Regions from separate parts of the Mesorhizobium sp. GW821-FHT04C10 genome, predicted to be linked through region 1. Evidence: predicted binding sites of a transcription regulator. Region 1 holds the regulator's gene; the other holds the start of a gene.

Region 1 (3,207 bases):
AGCCTGACCGGACGCAGAGAGGACAAATGAGCCAGATGTTGTCTCCAGACATGACGATCGCCGCCGAGGCGGCGGCCAAGGCCAAGATCGAGGTCAAGAACCTCAACTTCTACTACGGCCAATCGAAGGCGCTGAAGGATATCACGCTATCGCTGCCCGAGCGCAGCGTCACCGCCTTCATCGGCCCTTCCGGTTGCGGAAAGTCGACGCTGCTGCGCGTCTTCAACCGCATCTACGAGCTCTACCCCAAGCAGACCGCCGAGGGCCAGGTGCTGCTCGACGGCCAGAACGTTCTCGACCGCTCGCAGGACCTCAACCTTTTGCGCACCAAGATCGGCATGGTGTTCCAGAAGCCGACGCCGTTCCCGATGTCGATCTACGAGAACATCGCCTTCGGCGTCAGGCTCTATGAGAAGATCAGCAAGGCCGAGATGGACGGTCGTGTCGAGCAGGCGCTGAAGCGCGCCGCTTTGTGGACCGAGGTCAAGGACAAGCTCAATGCCAGCGGCCTCAGCCTGTCGGGCGGCCAGCAGCAGCGGCTGTGCATCGCCCGCACGGTGGCGGTGAAGCCGGAGGTCATCCTGCTCGACGAGCCGGCCTCCGCGCTTGATCCGCTGTCGACCGCCAAGATCGAGGAACTGATCGACGAGCTGCAGGCCGACTACACGATCGTCATCGTCACCCACAACATGCAGCAGGCGGCGCGCGTCTCGAAGCAGACCGCCTTCATGTATCTTGGCGAACTGGTCGAATTCGACCGCACCGAGAAGATCTTCACGTCGCCTCGCGAGAAGCGCACGCAAGACTACATCACCGGCCGCTTCGGCTGATCGCACGCATACGAGGACCAGGATCATGGCCGAACATACAGTCGCAGCCTTCGACGAGGATCTCGGACAGATCAGCAGGCTGATCAGCGACATGGGCGATCTCGCCGGTTCGATGGTCGGCGGCGCCACCAAGGCGCTGCTGAATTCCGACAACGCGCTGGCACAGCGCGTAGTCTCCGACGACGCCATCATGGATGCGCGCCAGCGCGAACTCGACGATCGCGCCATCACGCTGATCGCCAAGCGCCAGCCGATGGCCGACGATCTGCGCCATGTCGTCGGGTCGATCCGCATGGCCGGTGACCTCGAACGCATTGGCGACCTTGCCAAGAACATCGCCAAGCGCGTCGGCACCGTCGGTCTCAACGCAACGCCGCGCGACCTGTCGCATTCCATCGACGCCATGGCGCAGCTGGTGCTGATCCAGGTGCAGGGCGTGATCGAGGAGTATGCGGCGCGCGACGCCGCCGCGCTTGCGAAGCTGCGCGCCGACGACGAACGCATCGACGTCAAGTACACCTCGGTGTTCCGCGAACTGCTGACCTACATGATGGAGGATCCGCGCAACATCACCGCTTGCACGCATCTGTTGTTCTGCGCCAAGAATCTCGAACGCATCGGCGACCATGTGACCAACATCGCCGAGAACGCGTACTATGTCCTGACCGGCACGCAACTGCCCGCCAACCGCCCCAAACAGGACGAGACGGCGATGTCGGCGCCGGCGGCTTGAGCGTTGGAGCGGTTCATCGTTTCGCGGAAACGCCGACCCGCTCTATCTCTTTGTTTCACGCAATTCAGGATGGAAAACCGCTACACATTTTTTCCTGGGATTGCTTTAGAGGTGACCAGTCAATGATCGCACCACGCATCATGGTGGTGGAGGACGAGGAGCCGCTCGGCGTGCTCCTCCGCTACAATCTGGAATCGGAAGGTTATCAGGTCGAGGTGGTAACCCGCGGCGATGAAGCCGAAATCCGGCTGCAGGAAAACGTGCCCGATCTCCTGGTGCTCGACTGGATGGTGCCGGCGGTGTCCGGCATCGAACTCTGTCGCCGGCTAAGAATGCGCCCCGAGACCGAACGGCTGCCGATCATCATGCTGACCGCGCGGGGTGAAGAAAGCGACCGCGTGCGCGGCCTTTCGACCGGTGCCGACGACTATCTGGTCAAGCCGTTCTCGACGCCGGAATTCATGGCCCGCGTCAAGGCGCTGCTGCGCCGCGCCAAGCCGGAAGTGCTGTCCAGCGTGCTCAAGGTCGGCGACATCGTGCTCGACCGTGAATCGCACCGAGTCTACCGCAAGAAGAGCGAGATCCGGCTCGGGCCGACCGAATTCCGCCTTCTGGAATTCATGATGCGCCATCCCGGCCGCGTCTTCTCGCGCAGCCAACTGCTCGACAATGTCTGGGGTGAGACGATCTATATCGACGAGCGCACCGTGGACGTGCATGTCGGCCGCCTGCGCAAGGCGGTCAACAATGGCCGCATGCCCGACGTCATCCGCACCATCCGTGGGGCAGGCTACGCGATCAGGGAAGATTAGAGCCTTGAGGCGGAAGCGTTGATAGGTTGAATGTGTCCACTCCCGGGTCACACGCATTGACAATTGGCTGAGACGCTCATGGCCTCGTCATCTTTGGGCGAAGCAAGGAGCGCAGCGACGCGGCGCGGACCCCTGGAGCTGCTCTGCAGCCCAAGGATCCATGCCGCGACCTCAAAGCGTTGCCACGGCGCAAGTTCTGCTCCGCTGCACTGCGTGGCATAGGTCACGGAATGGATCCCAGGGTCTCCGCGACGGAGCTTCGCTCCTGCTCCGCCCACGGATGACGACGGCCAATCTCCAAGTAAGCGAGGGTCTACGGCATCAACGACGAATGCCAGCTCAGGCAACGCTCTTCCCGGCACTGCCTCTTGCCTGCACGCCCGGCGCGAAGATCTCCTGATCGACGAAGGTCAGTGCGCGCATGGCGCAGCCCTCGCGGATCAGGGGCAACTCGTTCGGTTCGGTGTCGAACGAAATCGATTTCGAGTGCTGGCCGCCGGCGGTCTGGGCGATCGCCTCGCGCAATGCCGGCTCGATCAGGTCGAAGGCGGCGGCGCTGACGCCGACCATGGCCACGGGGGCGGGATCGATCAGCGCAAACAGGCTGCCGAGGCCATAACCCAGTGCTTCTCCGGCCTTGCGATAGGCTTCGCGCTCGGGCCCGGCTCGTTCCCGCGCCGTCGTCGCCAATGCCCGCATCTGCGCGTCGCTGACGTCGGCGACCGGTTCGGTGTCCTCGCCAAGCTGCCTGGCATTGCGCCAGATGGCGTAGTTGCCGGCATAGGCCTCGACGCAGCCGCGCCGCCCGCAGCGGCAGAGCGCGCCGCCTGGC
Region 2 (3,207 bases), 3.6 Mb from region 1:
CGACATAGACCGGCCCCAGCGGCGGCAGATGGTCGCCGAAGAAGGCGACAATCGTCGGCCGATCGCGCTTCTTGGCCCATTCGATCAGCCGTTCAAGGCCGTGGTCCGCGTCGGCTGAACCCTCCGCGTAGCTCAGCAGCGAATCGCGCGCCCACTGGCTGATCGGCGCCTGCACGGCGTGGGTCGGGTTGTAGTAGCGGTTCGGTTCATACGGGCCATGGTTCTGCAGGCTGACCGCGAAGAAGAACACCGGATCGTCACTGGCGTCGGCTTCCCGGATGATCTCATCCGTCATCGCCGCGTCCGATGCCAGCGGTCCGCGCTTTTCCATGGGCGGCAGCGTCTCTTCCGACTTGAAATCGTTGAAACCGAAATCGGCGTACACCGCGCCTCGGTTCCAGAACCAGTTGGTGCCCGGATGGATGGCGCGCGCCCGGTAGCCCTCGCTCTTCAGGAAGGTCGCCATCGATGGTGTCGGCGTGCGCACATATTGCTGGTAGGGGATGCTGCCGGCCGGCAGGAAAGCGTTGGAAAAGCCGGTCAGCGCCTCGAATTCGATGTTTGCGGTCATGCCGCCGAATTCAGGCGAGAACATCGAACCGGAACGCAATGCCCGCACGGTGGGAATGGGATCCGGTGTGATGGTGACGCCGGGCAGCTTGGTCGGATCCCAGAAGGATTCGCTCATGACGATAATGATGTCTGGCTTTTCATCGGGCACCGAGGCCGTTATCTGCGGCCGGTCGATCGCCGCGATCGCCTTTTCCGTATAGCCCGGGGGTGCCGAGACATGGGCCATCGGCACGTTGAGCGCGAAGGCCAGCGCAAAGCCGTTGGAGGCGTAGTTTTCCTTCTGGTCCCACATGATCGGGATGATCTGCAGCCGATCCCTGGTCCATGAGAAAGTGGCGTAGTCCATGATCGAGACGAAGAAGGCGAGCAGCGGCACCGCCAGCGTCAGCCGGGCAAGGCGACCCTTGTGGCTGAGCGCGGGAACCTTGCGGCGCCACAGCCGCCAGCCATAGACGAGCAGCGACAGGCCGGCGACGATGCCGACGACCATGGCGAGCGCGGTCATCGGCCGTTCACGCACCAGGAGCGGCAACAGGGCGAAGATCTGGCGGGCGTAGAGGAAATCCGTCGGGTAGAGCGGATCGCCGAGATAGTGCGATTTCTGGTGGCCGACAAAGGCCAGCGAGAGCGTCAATGGCGCGACGATCATCAGGCTCTGGTGGCTGCGGCCGAACACAGCGTCGAGGCCGATCAGGATCAGCGCGAACACGACGATGGTCGTCCATCCCGGCTTGAGCGGCTGCAGGAAGAAGGAGACGGTCCCGGCAAAGTCACCGCGCACGATCAATTCGATGGCGAACACCAGGATGGTTGAGATCGCCAGGCTGATCAATCCGTAACGGACGACCGGCCATGTCCGGCCCGGCAGATAGCCGGTGGACGGATCGTCTTCCAGGAACTGAGGCGCGGCTTTACCGGCGCGTTTCGAACTCTTTGCCACTTTAACTTCCCACCCAGCGACAACCCAAGTCACGCGATTGTCATATAATTGTCACGCAAAGCTAGCGCCTGTGGCGGAAATAAGAAGAGCCAGCAAACGATTCGTGAGCGGTTTTCATCAGGTGTGATCGCCAAAAAGCCCTTTCGGAACAGGCACTCGGCGCATGGTTCGGATTTGGACACGGGTCCAGCCGGGCTTGACTTGGCGGGCTGCCTTGCGCCACAGGCAGGAAAAATTCGTATTATCAGGCAAGCACAACCAGTCTTCGGGAGCCCTAGCATGGCCGTCGCATTCACCTTTCCGGGACAAGGCAGCCAGGCTGTCGGAATGGGCAAGGATCTTGCCGATGCCTTTCCGGAGGCGCGCAGGATATTCCAGGAAGTCGACGACGCGCTTGGCGAAAACCTGTCGAAGCTGATCTGGGAAGGTCCGGAAGAGACGTTGACGCTGACCGCCAATGCACAGCCGGCACTGATGGCGGTTTCGCTGGCTGCCGTGAGGGCGCTGGAAGCGCGCGGTTTCTCGCTGAAGGACAAGGTCGCCTATGTCGCCGGCCATTCGCTGGGCGAATATTCGGCCCTTGCCGCCGCCGGCTTTGTTTCCGTCGCCGATGCCGCCCGCCTGCTGCGCATTCGCGGCAACGCCATGCAGGCGGCGGTGCCGGCCGGCGAGGGCGCCATGGCGGCGATCATCGGACTGGAGCAGGCGGATGTCGAAGCCGCTTGCGCCGAGGCCGTGCAAGGGTCCGGCAAGGTCTGTCAGATCGCCAACGACAATGGCGGCGGCCAGCTGGTCATCTCCGGCGCCAAGGCCGCGGTCGAGCTGGCGGCGAAACTGTGCACCGAAAAGGGCGCCAAGCGGGCGCTGATGCTGCAGGTCTCGGCGCCCTTTCATTCCGCGTTGATGGCGCCGGCGGCGAACGTCATGCGCGACGCGCTCGCCGGGGTGGCGAAGAACGCGCCGGCGGTCCCCGTGGTGTCCAACGTCACCGTGACCCCGACCGGCGATCCAGATGAGATCGCCCGGCGCCTGGTCGAGCAGATAACCGGTCGCGTGCGCTGGCGCGAAACGGTGGAATGGTTCGGCGCCAACGGCGTTGCGACGCTTTACGAGATCGGCGCCGGCAAGGTGCTGTCGGGCCTGGCACGGCGCATCAACCGCGATATCGCTACATCGGCTGTCGGCACGTCGGCCGATGTTGAGGCGGCACTGGCCGCACTTGCATAATACACTGGCGATTTGACCCCTTCCGTGTGAAGGGTGTTTTCTCAGATCAGGAGACAAAAATGTTCGAACTGACCGGCCGCAAGGCGCTCGTCACCGGCGCATCGGGAGGCATCGGCGAGGCGATCGCCCGCGTGCTGCATGCGCAAGGCGCCATTGTCGGCCTGCATGGCACCCGCATCGAGAAACTCGAGACACTGGCCGCCGAACTCGGCGACCGGGTAAAGCTGTTTCCGGCCAATCTGGCGAATCGCGACGAGGTCAAGGCGCTTGGCCAGAAGGCGGAGGCCGATCTCGAAGGCGTCGACATCCTGGTCAACAATGCCGGCATTACCAAGGACGGGCTGTTCGTGCGCATGTCGGACGCCGATTGGGATAGCGTGATCGAAGTCAATCTGACCGCCGTTTTCCGGCTGACGCGCGAACTCACCCATCCGATGATGCGCCGCCGCCATGGCCGCATCATCAAC

The links. The regulator PhoB, encoded in region 1, activates phosphate uptake and scavenging genes when phosphate is short. The targets are predictions, from matches to a motif close to TGTCATNNANCTGTCAT.
Region 2: the regulator PhoB is predicted to act here: its motif matches at 1,552-1,568, upstream of AC07UC_RS25835 (LTA synthase family protein).

Annotation. Positions count from the first base shown of each region.
Region 1 covers NZ_JBWKTL010000001.1:1,673,956-1,677,162, forward strand. Annotated here, with positions in the region: gene pstA (phosphate ABC transporter permease PstA) at 1-30, shown strand, start outside; gene pstB (phosphate ABC transporter ATP-binding protein PstB) at 27-830, shown strand; gene phoU (phosphate signaling complex protein PhoU) at 856-1,563, shown strand; gene phoB (phosphate regulon transcriptional regulator PhoB) at 1,686-2,375, shown strand; gene AC07UC_RS08165 (ROK family protein) at 2,715-3,207, opposite strand, start outside.
Region 2 covers NZ_JBWKTL010000001.1:5,282,396-5,285,602, reverse strand. Annotated here, with positions in the region: gene AC07UC_RS25835 (LTA synthase family protein) at 1-1,513, opposite strand, end outside; gene fabD (ACP S-malonyltransferase) at 1,793-2,740, shown strand; gene fabG (3-oxoacyl-[acyl-carrier-protein] reductase) at 2,800-3,207, shown strand, end outside.